Regions from separate parts of the Viridibacillus sp. FSL R5-0888 genome, predicted to be linked through region 1. Evidence: riboswitches for the same ligand, from Rfam matches in the RefSeq annotation. Region 1 holds a riboswitch; the other holds the start of a gene.
What was found. Region 1 has a riboswitch for lysine ahead of MKY02_RS21580 (transporter substrate-binding domain-containing protein). Riboswitches for the same ligand answer to the same signal wherever they lie in the genome.
Positions count from the first base shown of each region.

Region 1 (13,577 bases):
ATCTTATAGGGAAGTTTAAAATACAGAGTTTGATGTAAGAGATTCTTAAGGGAGAGAAGTCTTTAATTTCAAAAAATGAAGTTTATTAAGAGTAGCATTAGGAGATCTTGTTGAAATATACCTTGAAGTTTTAGAGAGTAGTTGTAAATCGCTGTTTATATTCATTTTAATTAAAAATCTTTTAGCAATATCGTATGTTGTATTGGTTTCGTTTCATCGCTGGTAGTTATTTTAAAAAAATCGGTCCACTTCATATTATAATTATTTCTGTTCTTTGAATTACTATTATTGCTTTAATTTAAGCAAATTATGGACATTAAAAAGCATTACGATTAGTGGTATACTGATTAAATAGATTAACCATCTGAAAGGAGATGAAAATCTTTGAAATACATTAAATCACAAATGCAACAATTAATAAATGAAAACAAAGAATTGCATACAAAATTTAAAGAGTTGAAAAAGTCTTTGGATCTTGAAAAAAATTATGCCCTGAAAGCTTTATATCATGCAGAAGTTGCTGATGGCGGTAAATATCAACAAGATTATCAAGCGTTAGATGATCCAAAATACTAAGAGCATTTTTTAGATATATATTTGAGTATCAATGACGTAAAAAAAGACTAAAACAATAAATTTAATATAACTTGTGTAGGAATATCTGCTTATTGTAGAGTTGTATCATACAGAATATATTTAAGGGCTAATTTAGTTTTAATTGGATAATGACAGGGAAAAAGGCTTGCGTAAGGCAGGTCTTTTTTCTTTTTTTTTGGATTTTTTCTGTTAAATTAGAAATATGACGTTATTTGTAGATTATTTTTTTTATTATGTCCTATTTGATAGTAATTCACTGTTTAAGAAGTTAATATTATAGTAACAATAATACATTTCTTGAAAGGGAGCATCGTATGATAGAGATAGAAATGAAATTGAAGAAGTATTTAATTGGACTGCCTCCGATTGTAATCAATGAAGATGAAACAATGGAAGATAGTATTGAAGTCCTGGATGCAAGAAATGATGTCAATTACGGTTATATTGAAGTGACTGACGATAAAGAGTTGACAAACATCAACATCGATTTTGATAAATTAGTAGAAAACAACAATGTTGAGTTAGAAAATCTAGAAGAACTTGAGATGGATGAAATTTTACATATTACAGAGTCCTTTGTGAAGGATTTCGGCCGTGAAGTAATACAATTTAGTAATTTCTCTGAAATTGGCGAAGGAGAATATTTAGTAGTTTATGAAGCTATCGATAAAAAATTAAAACTCCCTTTACCTAATTCTGGTGCAGTTATAGAGATTAATTCATATGGCACTATTACAGCGGCTACAATATTCCAAGAATATTATCAACTTACATATCCAAAAGTGGAAGTAACAGAAGATGAAGCTAGAGAAATTTTATGTAAAGAGACATTAGTGGAATTAGGAATCGAAGAAAATGAAGAGCAAGGAGAATTTGAATTGGTTTATCAACCAATTCGAGATTATATAGGTGTTACTGTTGATGGGGAAGTTCAAAAAGCAAGTCAGTTGTTCAGTGAATCACAGCTTGAACAATTTGCTGTTACACCTGTCCAAGTGACGAAGGCATTACCAAAATTATTGGGTGCAACTGATCAATATGTATTACGTGAAGAAGAGGGTAATTTATATTGGTATGTTGCGGAAGAGTTAGATGAAAAAGGTGAAGATGCAGAAGCTGTAATCGAAGTACTACATTTTGATGATGCAGGCGCTAACTATGAATCTAATGTGGAATGGGATACAGAAGCAAAGATTGAGTTACCTTTTGAGCAATTAAAAGACAATGCAATGCAATTTTTAGAGATTATTGCGGGTGACATACACCATAAATACATGCTTGAAGAACAATCTGTATTGAATGATGATACAGAAGAATTTGACGATGATTCGGATGATGATCTCTTCAATGTGGATGAATATGATGAAGACGAGCATGAAGACGAACATGAAGATGAACCAACAACTATGTTTACTTTTATCCCATTTTTCCAGGGATACAAATTAGACAAATACTCCGTTCTAATTGAGGTAGGTATACATACAGGAATTATTCGTTCATGTTTGTATAGCGCATTAAATATGGAGGCTATTCGAGGTGTGAATACTACACCAATGATTACATTAGAAGAAGCGGATACTATATATAAACAGAGTTTGCAGATGAAACTTTCACGTTTTGAAGAGATAGATGAAGATGATGAAATGACAATATACAGCTTAAATTACTCTATTAATGCACCTTCTGAAAATGGTGTAATTGATAAGATTAATGCTACGACAGGTGAAGTTACGTACGCTGGGTCAGATATTGTTAGAGGCTAAAAACTAGTTGTAAGAAAAAAGATAGTATTCTGAGTATTTTATAAAATGTGTGTTGACACTGAAAGTTCGTTACTGTAGACTGTGTACAATGATAATTGAATACAACCTCACTTGTTAATGGGTGAGGTAGAGGCGCGATATCTATTAGTCTTTAGTGGAGCTTGAGAAACTATGAAACTATTGAGAAGGAGATGTCGCCGAAGTTTGTAATACACTCGATGTTACTTGCTGGGTCTGTAGTTAATAACTGCAGGACTGTCTCAATGAACGTCCTAGTTCGTTGAGTTGAGCTATCTCATTTAGGGATAAGTAGAGGATTTAGGCTATTGTACAATGCGACCTGAGTTCATCTCAGGGCGCGTTTTTTATACGTACAATAGCCTTTTTTAGTATTTTGAAGAAAATTAAGGATATTATTTAGAGGGGGAGAATATAATATGAAAAAAACATGGGCAATTTTTTCTGCTATGACACTACTTGCTATTTTACTATTAGCTGGTTGTGGAACTAAAGATGCAGGTTCGGGATCAGGTGCATCTACTGAAGGGGAAACAAAAAAAGAAACATTCACAATTGGTATGGAAGCGGGATACCCTCCGTTTAACTGGACACAAAAGGATGATTCAAACGGCGGCGTGAAAATCTCTGGTAACGCAGAATATGCTGGCGGTTATGATGTTGAGATTGCAAAAAGAGTTGCAGAATCTTTAGGAAAAGAACTAGTAATCGTCAAAACAGAATGGGACGGTCTAGTACCTTCATTAACTTCAGGTAAAATTGATGCAATTATGGCGGGTATGTCTCCAACTGAAAAGCGTAAAAAGACAATTGATTTCACTGATAACTACTATACATCTAATTATGTAATGGTTGTTAAAAAGGGCAGTAAATACGAGAAAGCTAAATCAATCCAGGATTTTAGTGGTGCCAAAATTACAGGTCAATTAAATACAACACACTATGATGTAATAGATCAAATTACTGGTGTTAAAAAACAAGCTGCAATGGATAACTTCCCTGCAATGCGTGTAGCACTTGAATCAGGTGTGATTGATGGTTATGTATCTGAACGTCCAGAAGGTATTAGTTCTTCAGCTGCAAATGATAAATTTGTAATGGTTGAATTCACAGATGGCTTTAAAGCGTCTGAAGAAGATACAGCAATTGCTGTAGGTATTGAAAAAGATAGCGAATTAAAAGATAAAATTAATGAAGTTTTAAAAGGTATCTCTGAAGAAGAGCGTACAGAAATTATGGATAAAGCGATTGCAAACCAACCAGCTGCAAAATAATGTATGACGGATACCGGCTGCATATGAAGCAGTCGGTATTACTGCTTTTGAAGGAGGAACAGTATGAGTATTGATTGGATTATAAGTATAGCAACAGAAAACTGGGAAATGTTCCTTCGCGGGGCATGGATGACGTTATTAATTGCAACACTTGGTACTGTTTTCGGTGCAATCATTGGATTACTTATCGGTATTATTAATACGATTCCTAAACCTGAAAGAGGATTAAAAAGAATTGTATTAAAACTAATAAATATAATTCTTGGGATATACGTAGGATTTTTCCGAGGTACACCAATGATTGTTCAGGCAATGGTAGTTTTCTATGGTGCTGCCCAAGCATTTGGTGTAGATATGGACCGCACGTTTGCAGCAATTTTTATCGTTGCTATTAATACAGGAGCGTATATGGCTGAAATTGTACGTGGCGGTATTATCTCAGTAGATAAGGGCCAATTTGAAGCAGCTCAAGCGATTGGTATGAATCATTGGCAAACTATGATTCATGTAGTATTACCACAAGTTTTAAGGAATATTTTACCTGCAACAGGTAACCAATTTGTTATGAATATTAAAGATACATCAGTATTGAATGTAATTGGGGTTACAGAACTATACTTCCAAACAAAATCTGTTTCGGGGAATAATTTCAGATATTTCGAGTCATTCTTTGTAGCATGTATTTTATACTTAATCATGACATTCGTAGTGACGAAAATTCTACACTACTTTGAAAAACGATTAGATGGTCCACAAAACTATCAAATGATTGATGATCTAGAACAAATGGAAGGCAAAAAAGCATGATGCGGACAAAGGAGATAGACTTATGAAAAATGTAATCGAGATACAACATCTAAGCAAATCCTTTGGCACTCATGAAGTTCTTAAAGACATTGATTTCTCTGTAAACAAAGGGGAAGTTGTCTGTGTCATCGGCTCTTCAGGATCAGGGAAATCTACGCTTCTACGTTGTATTAACTTATTAGAAAGACCAAGTGGAGGACAGATTGTTTATCAAGGTGACAATATTCTAGATAACAACCATAATATAAATAATTATCGTACAAAACTAGGTATGGTATTCCAATCATTCAATTTGTTTAATAACCTTAATGTATTAACAAATTGTATTGTAGGTCAAACAAAGGTTTTAAAACGCTCTAAAAGTGATGCTGAGAATGTTGCTATGAAGTACTTGAAGGTTGTTGGTTTAGATCGTTATGTCAATGCGAAGCCACACCAATTATCAGGTGGTCAAAAGCAACGTGTAGCTATTGCTAGAGCGCTGTCTATGGAACCAGATGTATTACTTTTTGATGAACCAACATCTGCACTCGACCCAGAAATGGTTGGAGAAGTTCTAAAGGTTATGAAGGAATTAGCAGGTACAGGTCTTACGATGTTAATCGTGACACATGAAATGGAATTTGCAAGAGAAGTTTCAGATCGTGTTGTTTTCATGGATAAAGGGGTCATAGTGGAAGAAGGTTCACCAGAGCAAATCTTTAACCATCCGCAAAATGAACGTACAAAGTCATTTTTAAAACGCACGTTTAAACAATAGGGGTATTGAATAAGAAAGCCGTTTTTACGTCATTCGTTTGATGTAAGAAACGGCTTTTTATATATGCCACTTATTGTTGATTTCTTTTATGAACATAGAGGTATTCTTTTTACTTCCCATAATAGGTGAATATACATAGGAAAAACTCCGCTTAAATATATGGTCTTCTAAACGGATAGCAGCGAGTGTCCCTCTTTTTAATTCATGTTCAATGACACTCTTTGATAGTAGTGTAAGTCCGTCAATTCCTTGTGTCATAAATTCTTTTAATCCTTGATTACTGCTAATGGAGATTAGCGATTTAATATTGATACTGTTAGATTCTAGTACATGAAGTAAGTAATTACGTGTACCTGAGCCTTCTTCGCGAGTTAGCCATGTGTGATTATGTAAGTCTTGAATCGTTATGATTTCTTTTTGGGCAAGCACATGTGAAGGAGATGCGACTAACAATAACTCGTCTTCCATGAAGGGTTCTATAATTAACTCTTTATTGGTTGTTTGCCCTTCGATTAAGCCGATATCTATCTTCAGCAATTGAACAGCTTCAACAACCTCATCCGTATTTCCGATCATTACCTCCAGATGAAGTTCAGGATATTTTTGCTGTAAAGTAACGAGTAATGAAGGTAGTACGTATTCGCCAATGGTAAAGCTTGCGCCAATTAGCAGTTTTCCTTTAATTTCATTTTGAAGTGTTAGAATATCCGATTTGGTCTGATCGTAAATAGCTAACATTTGTTTAGCGCGATCATAGAGAATTTCACCAGAGGGGGTAATTTTTAGAGATTTAGGTGAGCGTAAAAACAACTGTGTATTAAATTCAGTTTCTAAATTTTTTATGTGTAAACTAACGCTAGGTTGAGAAATATGGAGGTATTCAGCTGTCTTCGTGAAGTTTTTTATATCCGCTAAAGCAACGAATGTCTTTAAAGCATCGTAATACATTAAATTCCCCCTTATTAGAAATACTAATAGTCATAATTACTTATCTGTATTTTACTGATTATTAATTCTCCAGTAAAGTTTAGGTACAAACAAAAATAAATGGGGTTACAAAATGAAGAAAATAATAAATGTTCTACCTGGATTGATAATTTGTATTATGATCGCTTTTATTGGAATGGTATTTGGACGTTTCTTTCCAAGTTTAGGCAGTGGGTTATTTGCTATTTTAATAGGTATTATGATTGGCAATTTAAAATTTGGGTCGAACTCGATGTTAAGACCAGGAATAAAGTTTTCAGAAAGTAATCTGCTATACTATTCAATTATTTTATTGGGTGCAACGCTGACATTTAACTCTTTATTTAATATTGGGCTAACGGGTATCTCTTTTATTCTTATTCAAATGGCTGGGACAATTGCTTTTGTTATTTGGTTGGGAAAAAAATTAAGTTTTGGTGAGGACTTTCGCTTATTGATGGCGAGTGGTAATGCAGTTTGTGGTTCTTCAGCTATTGCATCAACAGCACCAGCAATTAATGCAAAAACATCAGATATGGCTGTATCAATAACAATTGTTAATTTACTAGGTACGGTTTTGATGATTCTTTTGCCTGTCATTACAAGTACTGTTTTTCATAATAATATTCTACCGTCTTCAGCTTTAATAGGTGGGACATTGCAATCCGTAGGGCAAGTAGTTGCTAGTGGGAGCATAGTTGGTGAGGCAGTGAAAGATCAGGCAGAAATTTTTAAAATCAGCAGAATCATTTTCTTAGCATTAGTCGTGTTTGTTCTAACACGTATAAAGATGGCAAATCAAGAGGCTCAAGAAGCTCAAGAAGCCACTAAAGGAAAATTCAACATACGTTCAATTGTTCCTTGGTATGTAGCAGGGTTTTTATTATTGTGTGTAATCAATAGTATTGTTTTATTTCCAGCAGCAATTACACATCCAATCAAAGTTTTTGGAAATTATTTGGAAATCACGGCACTTGCAGGTATTGGTATGAGTGTTAATATAAAAGATTTAACACAGCATGGATGGAAATTATCTGCATATGCAGGTGGTATTGGTCTATTCCAAATTATTTTTGCGTTGATCCTAATATTCATTTTGCTTTAATACCCTAAAATAGTTATATTATTTGCAGGCAAAAATAAAGAAGTGGTCGATTTACTATATAAAAATGCAAATGATTGTGGTGTTGAATATATAACCGCTGAAAATGATGCAAGAACAAGTATTAATATAATAATGAAAAAAACCTCTCATAAATGAGAGGTTTTAGTTTATTTTTTAAACAATAGGTAAATGAAGTACGGTGCACCAATTAGAGATACGATAATACCCGCTGGAATGCTACTGAAGCTTATAATATTACGCCCTATAGTATCGGCAAGTAGTAATAGCCAACCACCTGTTAAAATAGCCACAGGTATAAATAATTGATTTCTCGGTCCTACTAGTGCTTTCGCAATATGAGGTGACAAAAGACCAATGAAGGCAATTCCGCCGGTGACCGAAACCGCAGAAGCAGCTAATGCTACAGCAGTTAACAGTAAAACAATTCTTTCTTTCTCAAGTGAGACACCTACTCCAATAGCTACAGGTTCACTCAAGTTTAATAAGTTCAGTTTATTTGCCTTGAATAGAGTATAAGGAATTAATATAACAAGCCAAGGCAAAATTGCCCATACAAATGCCCAATCATTTCCCCAGATATTACCTGCTAACCATTTAGCTATAAAATCCACTTTTGTACGTTCAGCTGATGAGATTAGAACAATCATCACGCCTGAGAGCGCCATTGAAAACCCAATACCGACCAAAACTAAGCGTACCGGTTGTAGACCTTCTTTCTTACTATAAGAAAATGCATATATCAATATAGCCGTTAGCAAAGCACCTAAAAAGGCAACTGCCGGTAAGACATATATAAATGTTCCAACATCAACAGGGAAAAATAAAAAGAAAATAGCTACGCCAACTCCAGCGCCAGCATTAATCCCGATAATTCCTGGATCGGCTAAATCATTACGTGTAATGCTTTGCAAAATGGAGCCAGATAATGCGAGTGCCATACCCGCTAAAACAGTAATAAGAATTCGAGGTAGGCGTATTGAAAAGAGAACAAATTCTTCTTTGAAAGTACCGTTACCAAGAATAGTTGGAATGATACGGTCGAATGAAACTGAAGATGCTCCCATACCTAAACCGATAATAAATGTAGCTATAATTAATGCGCATAGTATAAATATGATTAATCGTTGTCTTCTAATCAAATGAGGTGCAATCATGAGAATACTTTGCCCCCTCTACGAACAATGATTAAAAAGAACGGTAGTCCTAAAACAGCAATAATAGCAGCAATAGGCGTTTCATAAGGTGCGTTAATTGTACGCCCAACTGTATCAGCTAATAGCATAAAGGAAGCTCCTACGATAGCTGACATGGGAATAACAAGACGGTAATCTGTACCGACAATGGCACGCACGATGTGAGGTACCATTAAACCAATGAAAGCCATATTTCCTACAAGTGCCACTGATGTTCCAACTAAAATAATAATGATGAAAAATAAAATGATCTTTACACGCATTGTATTTTGCCCTAAGCCAACTGCTACTTCTTCACTTAAACTTAGTAAAGTGAGCTGTCTTGAAAGAAGGAGAGCTACAATTAGACCTACAATAATAATAGGTATAATTAGTTGTAACTGACTCCATGCAGTGCCGACAAGGCCCCCAGCTGTCCACATAGAAACGTTTTTTGAAATTTTAAAGTATAAGGCTACCCCGTCAGCTATTGCATAAAGGAATGCAGAAACTGCAGTTCCGGCTAACACCATTCGTAGTGGAGAAAATCCACCTCTTTTTAACATACCAATTCCAAATACTAAAACAGCGCCAATTGCGGCACCTATGAAACAAGCAATCATAATACCAAAATAGCTTGTGGATGGTAGAAGAGCAAAGGTGATGGCTAGAGCAGCATTTGCACCAGCAGTTAGTCCAAGTAATCCTGGATCTGCTAATGGATTTCGTGTCATGCCTTGCATAATAGCACCCGCAACAGAAAGGGCGGCACCAACAAAAATGGCGCCGACCTCTCTCGGTAAACGGATTTCTCGAATCATCGTAATGGTATCACTCGCTGAATCTGAAGTAATAGCTAGCCATACTTCTCTTACAGAAGTATTTGCAGCACCGAATACCATAGCTACTGTAAATATACAGATCAGAACGATAATTCCTACTATGAATTTAATAACAAACGGTATGGATTGTTGTTTTTCTTTTGTCATAGTTAATCATCATTCCTATTTTAAAATTAGTGATGCTTATTTTCCTAAGAAATGGTCTTTGAAGAATTCTAATTGATATTCTAGAGTTAACGGATCATTGAAATAGAATTCATTAGCATTTGCTTCATATACATGACCATTTTTAACAGCAGGAATGTTTTTAAATGTTTCTGTTTTTTGGAATGAATTATCACTATCCGAGAATTTACTTAAGATAACATAATCACCAGCATAATCAGGTAAAACTTCTTGAGATAGAGCATAATAGCCGTCTTTTAAGACTGACTCTTCTACTTTTTTAGGCATTTTTAATTTCATTTCTTGATATAAAATTTCTGTTCCACGACCCCAGTGATCGCCGTATACATATAGGTCTTTATTGAAGTTTTCGATGACAGAAACTGTTGTATCTTCCCCGATTTTCGCACGGATTTCATCGCCTGCTGTAGCAGCACGTTCTTTAAAATCGTCAACCCATACTTTTGCTTCTTTTTCTTTATTTAATAATTTACCAATTTCTAAATGTTGTGTAAGGTAATCTACTTTTCCGTAAGTAAATGTTACTGTTGGAGCAATTTCTTTTAGTTTATCAATGTTTTTAGCAGTTGAAAGACCAATGATTAAGTCTGGTTCAAGCTCTATAATTTTCTCTATATCTTCATCTGTTACTTCTTCAACGTCTTTTAAAGTTGAATCAAAACGAGGATTCATTTTTGCCCAAGCGTCAACACCTACAAGTGGTACATCAAGTGCCATTACGTTACCTGCAAAAGAACCTAATACTATAACTTTTTGTGGGTTGGCTGGCACTTCTACTGGACCATCTTCAGATTCATATGTAATCGTCGTTGGCTCATTGTTTTTATCTGCTGAAGTATCCTCAGCTTTATCCTCAGTTTTATTGCCACAAGCGGCAATGATTAAAACGAATAATAATACGAATGGTATAAATAACTTTTTCATTTTTCTGCTCCTTTTAGTAAATCATATGTGACACACATTGGTTTGTTTGTTCTAGGGTCTATTCCGATATGAGCATCAATTGCGAATACTTTCTCAAGTACATCAGCTGTAATAACATCTTCGCAATTTCCTGCCTTCACAATTTCCCCATCTTTTAAAGCAATAATATAATCAGCAAAACGCGCTGCTTGATTTAAATCATGTAATACCATGATAATAGTACGTTCTTGTTCTTCGTTTAACTTTTGTAAAAGGTTGAGAACTTCTAATTGATGAGCTAAATCTAGATAAGTTGTTGGCTCATCAAGGAAAATAATCTCTGTCTCTTGTGCAAGCGCCATGGCAATCCAAACACGTTGTCTCTGACCGCCTGATAATGCATCAACAGAGCGGTATTTGAATTCAGTAGTTCCTGTTACATCGAGAGCCCATTCAATGACGTCATAATCCTCTTTTGTTAACCGGCCAAGTCCCTTTTGATAAGGAAAGCGTCCATAGGATACAAGCTCCCCTACTGTCAACCCACTAACACTCTCTGGTGTTTGAGGGAGAATAGCCATTTTGCTCGCTAAGTCCTTCGTATTTTGCTTGGCAATGTTTTCCCCATCTAGCAAGACTGCACCTGATTGCTGAGAAATAATACGAGTCATTGTTTTCAAAAGCGTTGATTTACCACAACCATTTGCGCCGATGATCGTTGTAATTTTCTTATCGGGAATTGATATACTCAATTCTTTGACAATTAAACGGTCACCATAACCAATGCTTAAGTCATCTGTATATAGGCGAACCATAATATGACTAACCTCCGTTTACAAAATAAAATTAATAGCTTACAATTGAGAATGAATTTCAGTATCATTGCACATGCTTAAATATAAGGTCAATGATACTGAAAGTCAATTAATTTTTTCAATTGAAGAAAATAGATAGATACATAAATTATTTAATACAAATTAGGAGTGTTAATATATGGAACTACAAGAGTTGTACGATGTGACGATAATTGGTGGAGGACCAGCAGGATTATATTCAACTTTTTATAGTGGATTACGTGAAATGAAAACGAAAATCATTGAATATCAACCTTATTTAGGTGGTAAATTGCACGTTTATCCAGAAAAAATGATATGGGATGTAGGGGGACATAAGCCGCTACCAGGAGAGCAATTGATTGAGCAATTAGTCGAACAAGGATTAACGTTTAATCCAACTGTTGTGTTAAATGAAAAAGTAGAATCCATTGTAAAAAATGATGGAAACCTTTTTGAGTTAACGACAGCTTCAGGAAATAAGCATTACTCCAAAACCATAATAGTTGCCGTTGGAAGTGGTATCTTGAATCCAACGAAAATTCAACTTGAAGGTGCAGATAAATTTGAAGTATCGAACTTGAACTACACTGTAAAATCTATTCAACGCTTCAAAGATAAAACGGTCATCATTTCTGGCGGCGGTAATTCAGCAATTGACTGGGCAAATGAATTAGAGCCAATAGCGAAAAAGGTGTATTTAACGTATCGAAAAGATCAACTAAATGGGCATGAATCCCAAGTGAATCACTTATTAGAAAGCTCGGTTACATCTTTTTTTAACACATCTATTACAAAATTTATCGCTAGTGAAAATCGAGAAATAATTGAGAAAGTCGAATTAACAAATCATCAAAGTAATGAAGTAGAGTATGTAGAAATTGATGAAGTCATTATTAATCATGGTTTTGAACAAGATGCGTCTTTACTTCAAAATAGTGAAGTTGAAATTGATATTGCGGAAAACTTTTATATTGAAAGCAACTCTTCGGGCGAATCATCAGTACCAGGTCTATATGCCGCAGGTGATATTGTAAAATATGAAGGGAAAGTGAATTTAATTGCTGGCGCATTCCAAGATGCAGCAAATGCAGTAAATAAGGCTAAAAAATATATTGAACCTGAGGCAAATGGATTTGGAATGGTTTCCTCTCACAACGAGTTGTTTAAAAAACGTAATCGGAAGTTAATTTCAAAAATGATGGAATGTTAAAGTGTTTTGGTAATGTAATGATTAGTACTACTAGCTAACCGTTTATCTAGAGTTAAAATAATGAAGCCCGATAAAGCCAGTGCATCAACTGACTGCTTAATCGGGTTTTTATTATTTATTAAAAGCAAACTAATCAAAAAATTAATTTAAATTGAAGTAACAATACTTATATATGAAGGTATTACCTCAACCATAAAAGACCAATCTAACTGTATAAACAGTCATCTTACGCTTAATTGAATAATTAGAACGAAGTAATATAGTTCTTTAACTTTTTCAATTCATTCCCCTAATTAATTTGGAGTTGCGTTTAATATCTTTGGTGAAAAATGTTAAGAATTCAACCATTATAGTAGAAAACAACTTAAGTCCTCATATTGATCACATTATTTGTGTAACTTAAAGATCATTTTCTTAATAAAAGAAGAGCATTAAGTAAATGTTTTTCCTTGTAAATAGAACAATGGTAAAATGGCGTAGTGATTGCGTTTTCATAAAATAGAGATTTTTAAGCAAATTCATTTTTATTGGGTAATTTATTTTAGGAGAGTTCTAATGATCAATTTAAGTGCTAAATGGAGAAAGTCCGAGCTGATATGGATAATTCTCATCGCTATTTTGACAGCTATTAGCAGTGAGATAAAAGTGGCACCTTTCTATGGGGAAAATTTTCGATTTGGTCTTGGGAGCATTATGTTCCTTTTACTTATATTAATTCGACCGCCTTATGCAATTATAAGAGCTGGGATTGTTACGGGGTTAACGGTAGTTTTATTCCGAATTATGAATGATGTAGCGTTTAATTTGTTTGATATTACGGAAAGCCTAAAGCAAAATGCTCCTGCCTTTATTTATTACTTTATTTTTTCTAGTGGTTTTCGAATATTTGGCGTTGAAAAATATCAAGATAAACCATTACGCTTAGGTATATATGCGACATTACTTGAAATTATAGGGAATAGTGTAGAACATATCATTCGCTCTTTCTTAATAGCTGAAACGAGTATTGATTTATATGATTTGGGGCTATTAAGTGCAGTTGCTTTATTGAGAAGCTTTTTTGTCGTAGGTTTATATAGTTCAGTCGTTATTTCAGAGCAACATAAACGATTAGAGG
Region 1 covers NZ_JBBPAU010000001.1:4,354,607-4,368,183, reverse strand. Annotated here, with positions in the region: gene MKY02_RS21590 (hypothetical protein) at 385-576, shown strand; gene MKY02_RS21585 (hypothetical protein) at 912-2,360, shown strand; lysine riboswitch at 2,480-2,661, shown strand; gene MKY02_RS21580 (transporter substrate-binding domain-containing protein) at 2,798-3,652, shown strand; gene MKY02_RS21575 (amino acid ABC transporter permease) at 3,716-4,459, shown strand; gene MKY02_RS21570 (amino acid ABC transporter ATP-binding protein) at 4,482-5,219, shown strand; gene MKY02_RS21565 (LysR family transcriptional regulator) at 5,277-6,167, opposite strand; gene MKY02_RS21560 (YeiH family protein) at 6,280-7,290, shown strand; gene MKY02_RS21555 (FecCD family ABC transporter permease) at 7,458-8,465, opposite strand; gene MKY02_RS21550 (FecCD family ABC transporter permease) at 8,462-9,472, opposite strand; gene MKY02_RS21545 (iron-hydroxamate ABC transporter substrate-binding protein) at 9,509-10,435, opposite strand; gene MKY02_RS21540 (ABC transporter ATP-binding protein) at 10,432-11,229, opposite strand; gene MKY02_RS21535 (NAD(P)/FAD-dependent oxidoreductase) at 11,408-12,460, shown strand; gene MKY02_RS21530 (ATP-binding protein) at 13,016-13,577, shown strand, end outside.

Region 2 (5,653 bases), 270 kb from region 1:
GTTTAAATCGCGACCTTGTATGATATATGCTTTACGGAATCGGTAATGACTTACTGCGATCCCTAGCCAAGCCACAAACCCACACATACCTGAGGCATTTAGCAACCAAATATAGACAACACCATCACCGAAGAATGATGCAATGAATGATACACAAGCAACTAAACAAGTTGCTACTAGTGCTGCCATCGGAATACCGCGTTTGTTTAGTTTGGTAAACATTTTTGGTGCTTTACCGTCTTTAGCAAGCTCCCAAAGCATACGTGAAGATGCATATAAACCAGAGTTTCCTGAAGATAATATCGCCGTTAAAATGATCGCATTCATAACTGAAGCTGCAAACGCGATACCTGCATTTTCAAATACTAATGTGAACGGACTAACTGTAATATCACTACTAGCTAAACGTTCATCAGTAAATGGAATTAATAAGCCAATCGCTAAAATTGCTAAAATGTAGAATAAAAGGATACGCCAGAAAACTTGACGAACAGCTTTCGGAATATTTTTTCCTGGATCATCTGTTTCACCCGCAGTAATCCCAAGTAGCTCAGTTCCTTGGAATGAGAAACCTGCTGCTAAGAAAATACCGAACATTGCGAAGAAACCACCATGGAATGGACCATCTTCAATGAAGAAATTTTTGAATCCAACTGGGTCTTGTCCACCCATCAAACCAAATACCATCAAGAAACTAACGATGATAAAGACAACAATTGTAACGACTTTAATTAGTGAAAACCAATATTCACTTTCACCAAAGCTTTTAATCGATAAGACATTCAAAGTGAAGATGATTACTAAAAATCCTGCTGTCCAGACAAATGATGATACGTCTGGGAACCAAAATTTCATAATTAATGATACCGCTGCAATTTCTGCTGCGATCGTAATTGCCCAGTTATACCAGTAGTTCCAACCAAGAGCAAAGCCAAGCGCTGGGTCAACGAATTTAGATGCGTAAGTACTAAATGAACCTGATACAGGCATAAATGCTGCCATTTCCCCTAAACTTGTCATTAAAAAGAACACCATAATACCAATTAAAGAATATGCTAATAACGCTCCACCTGGACCCGCTTCGTGGATAGCTCCACCACTTGCTAAGAACAGCCCTGTACCGATTGTTCCTCCAAGTGAAATCATCGTCACGTGACGACTTTTCAATCCTCTATTAAGACCTTGCGTTTCTACGCTTTGGCCATTATTTTTATTACTCATTAAGAATCTCCTCTTTCCATTTTTCATTGCAAGAAGGTTAACTTGATGTCATAAAAAATACCATCACAAGGAATATGCGATGGTATCGAAATATGCCCATCAACCTTGATAAAGATAGCTCAACACGCCTGCTAAGACGTGACAGTTCTGCACCTTTCGGCAACAGCCCCAATGATTATAAGAAAAAGCTTATAATCACTTCGGCGATATTCCCTTTCAAATAGAATCCCCGACGCTTTTCGTCTCATCCATTTTACTTTTTAATACCGCGACCTCTACCTCATCGAATGGATGAGGCATTGCAATATATTAATTTAATATGTCCCCATTATAATACAAGAGTGTTCTATATTCAAGATGTAAATTATCTTGAATATTAGAACAATTTAAGTTAATTTTTGTTAAGACTTCAGAATATAACTTTTGCATCACTCGGTAGCGTTTGAATATGTTTTAAGTAATTGAGCACTATCACACTTTCTCCATAACCTTGGAATGAAAGCATGCTAGCAACATTTGTTGCTGTATTTTGGAATAAATCACACATAGTAAATAGTGCTTGCCATGCTGAATCATAGCTAGCATTATTATATGTTGCGAGTAACTGCTCCCACACCTTTTTTGGTAACAGGTACTCTAGGTCCTTGCCATTTTTACCAACGCTTTTAGAAAAGTCTGTTTGCACTCCGACTTGCCAAGAAAGCATTTGAATCAGCATTTCACGCGTATTATTAAAATGTGCTTGTGCATAGAGCATTTCTTTTCTCCATAAACCTTTCGCAATATATGTAGAAACCCACCAAAATTCATTACAACAATCCTTATAATGTTCTTCTGTCGGGCATTGCACCCAATAATTCACATCCGTTGGTGAAGGGAGTTTAGGAAGTGACCCATCTTTATCTAACAAGATTGTGGTTAAACTATCTTCCTTACAATATTCTTCTTGTTCTTCGACAGGGATAAGCATCAAATCAATTCGGTTTCCATCCGAAAATTGCATCAAGTATGTATAGCGCCCACCAAGTTCAGGAGGAAACAACACCATATCTTCTGGCGTTTGCATAATGATTCTCTCTCCAAAAATATTTACCCAATAAGGGGTGTTAGTAAATGATTTGATATCCGTCACAATATAAACGATATCAAAATCTTGAAAGGGATCCTTTTTCACATTCATATTTGTTCTTGAACCATTCATACAAACCGCGCGTACGCGATCATCATTTTTCGCTATATCTAGGATTAAATCCATCATTTGCTGCGCTGTTCTCATCATCAATACCCCCGTATTAAATTGGTGATTTTATTTTGAGCCATCTTATTATAATTATCAATTTTCTTTGATATAATTAACCTTTGTCAATTAGTAGGTTTAAAATATTATAAGATTTATAAATATATATAATAGGAGGAGTTACAATTGGCAACAAATAAAGCTGTTCAAAATGGCAACAAGCTAAAATGGAATCGTAAAGTTTGGCTACTTGTAATTGGGATTATTTTCATTGCTTCTACATTACGTGCTCCTTTAACTTCTGTAGGTCCAATTATCTCATTCATTCGTGATGGTCTTCATATTTCAAATGTATTAGCAGGATTTATCACAACGATCCCTTTGCTTGCTTTTGCTGCTATTTCACCATTAGCGCCAAAATTTTCAAAGCGCTTTGGCATAGAACGTACTTTACTATTCTCAACAGCATTACTTGCTGTAGGGATTCTTACTCGATCATTAGGTACCACATCCACACTGTTATTAGGTACTTCTCTAATCGGTGTAGCAATTGCTTTTGGAAATGTACTGTTACCAAGTTTGATTAAATTAAAATTCCCTTTACAAGTTGGGTTACTAACAGGAATTTTCACTGTTTCGATGAATCTATCTGCAAGTTTAGCAGCTGGTATTAGCTATCCACTTGCTAGCGGAGAACTCGGCTGGAGAATTGCGTTAGGTATCTGGTTCATTTTAGCAATAATCGCTATTATTGTTTGGCTCCCACAAATTCGTAAATCTAAGTCTGAATCTAATATTGGCTCTGAAACTAATAAAGAACACATCCCACTTTGGAAATCACCTCTAACTTGGACAGTTACATTAGCAATGGGCTTCCAATCTCTTATTTTCTATACAACTGCGGCTTGGATTCCTGAAATGTTGCAATCACAAGGTATGAGTGCTAATACAGCTGGGTGGATGTTCTCCTTTATGCAGTTCTCGCAATTACCTGCAACATTTATGATTCCCATTATTGCTGGCCGTAGAAAAGATCAACGCCCACTTGTTATTGTTTTCGGCGTTCTTTATCTAGTAGGATTCGGAGGTATTTTAGCTGGATGGACCTCTTTAACAGTGTTATGGATGATTTTACTTGGACTTGCAGGTGGTGCATCATTTAGTTTAGCTATGATGTATTTTTCACTGCGCACGCGTACTGCTCATGAAGCGGCAGAATTATCTGGTACTGCTCAATCACTTGGTTATTTATTAGCTGCTATCGGTCCTGTACTATTTGGCTATGTTCACGATATTACCAATAGCTGGACAACAGCTATCATTCTATTCATCTTTACAGTTCTGCTATTAGTAACTGTTAGTATGCATGCTGCAAAAGAAGGTTATGTTACCCCTGAAAAATAGAGTTGAATCCGAGCTTATAATGGTTAGGGTTTTTATATTACTAGGCGCAAGTTATCCACATAAAAAAGCTATTAGGTAGTTTAACCACTACCTAATAGCTTTTAATTTTTATTGTCTTTATAATTGCTGGCTTACTATTTCCCCTCCACTTTATGTCACACAATTATAATATTGCTATAAATTACTTCTCAAAATGATAGCGACCGTTAAATAATCCAATTGTGCCAGGTTCTTTAGAACCTGAAAAATTAACTTGGAATGGAAATTCGCCTTGTTCTGCTAATACTTTTGCAACAATTCCATCTCCAATAGGACTAGCAAAGTATAAGTCCCCTCCAGCTAATGTAAGAACCTGTACAATAGCATTCAACTCTGGATCGACATATGCTTCTGCAACCTCTAACCCTAAATAACGAGACCATTTTTCAGCAGTTTTTTCAGCATCTATTACAGCAAAAGTAACACCTGCAAATTCTAACTTTTCTGGTTGATTTCCAATGACACCTTTTTCAATTTGTTCCTGTCTACGGGCATCGTCATTATCGTCCCATTGAATAATAAATGGTAATTGAAGAGAGTCATTTCCTTCACCAGCATAAAGTAACTGCCAGCTAATAATACTGCCATCTGGTCGTTTTCTGTTCATTGGTACTGGCCCATTTACTGATAAACCTTGCTCTTTCAAACGCTCTGCTATACCTTCAATATCCGTTGTACGAGCTGCAAATCTTACGAAACCTTCTTTGAATTTATTATTTACTACTGTTTCAATAAGGCTGTGATGTAAATGTTTTGCCCCTGCTACTAATTCTCTGTCGTATGTACCAAGGTACTCTATATAACTTAGATCAAAGTAACTAAGTGCATTGTACGTTCCGCGCCCTTCATGAACGCCACCTTCAACAGCGTAAATTCCTTGATTTTGTAATGGCTTAATTACTTCTTTTGGCTCATCCACAAAATGTACTAAGTGATCAAAAGATAATGTCATGTTCCAGTCCCCCTTATTTAAATAAATAATGTGAAACGATTTTCACAAATGATTTCTCTATAGTTAATAACGCTCTTTCATCAAAATCAAATTTTGGATGATGATGTGCAAAATGAGTGCGTTCGTCGTCATTTCGTGAACCTGCTTTAAAATAAGTACCTGGCTTTTCATTTAAAAAGTACGCGAAATCCTCCCCACCCATTGACGGTTCAAAATCAATCACAGATTCTGTACCGAATTCTGCTTCAAATAATTCTTTCACAAGCTCTGTTTCAGTTGGATGATTGTAAAGGGCTGGGTAGCCATGCAAATAATCGATTTCACATGTGGCATGTGCTGATTCCGTTACTCCTTTGACAATTGAGTAGATTTCTTCTTTTACCTTACTCCGAACATCCTCTGTCATCGTCCGGACCGTTCCTTCAATAATTGCCGAATCTGCAATGATATTAAAGGCACTTCCAGCGTGGAATACACCAACTGTCACCACCGCTGCATCAAATGGATTTAAGCGACGACTGACAATTTTTTGCAACGCTCCAACGATTTCACTACCCACTATAATCGAATCGATGGATTGCTGTGGTTTCGCACCATGCCCTCCTAGTCCTTGGATTTTAATTGTGAATTTATCAACTGCAGCCATTTTGAAACCATCCCCAACAGATACCTTTCCAACTGGCGAACCCGAGTCTAAATGCGCACCAAATACATAATCTACATCCTTTAATACATCTTCAGCAATCATGAATTTCGCACCACCAGGAGGTTTTTCTTCCGCATGTTGGAAAACAAAAATG
Region 2 covers NZ_JBBPAU010000001.1:4,093,309-4,098,961, forward strand. Annotated here, with positions in the region: gene MKY02_RS20220 (amino acid permease) at 1-1,221, opposite strand, end outside; lysine riboswitch at 1,329-1,507, opposite strand; gene MKY02_RS20225 (aminoglycoside 6-adenylyltransferase) at 1,631-2,497, opposite strand; gene MKY02_RS20230 (CynX/NimT family MFS transporter) at 2,645-3,862, shown strand; gene MKY02_RS20235 (VOC family protein) at 4,044-4,853, opposite strand; gene MKY02_RS20240 (M20 metallopeptidase family protein) at 4,867-5,653, opposite strand, start outside.
Region 2: another riboswitch for lysine. It lies ahead of MKY02_RS20220 (amino acid permease); the one in region 1 lies ahead of MKY02_RS21580 (transporter substrate-binding domain-containing protein).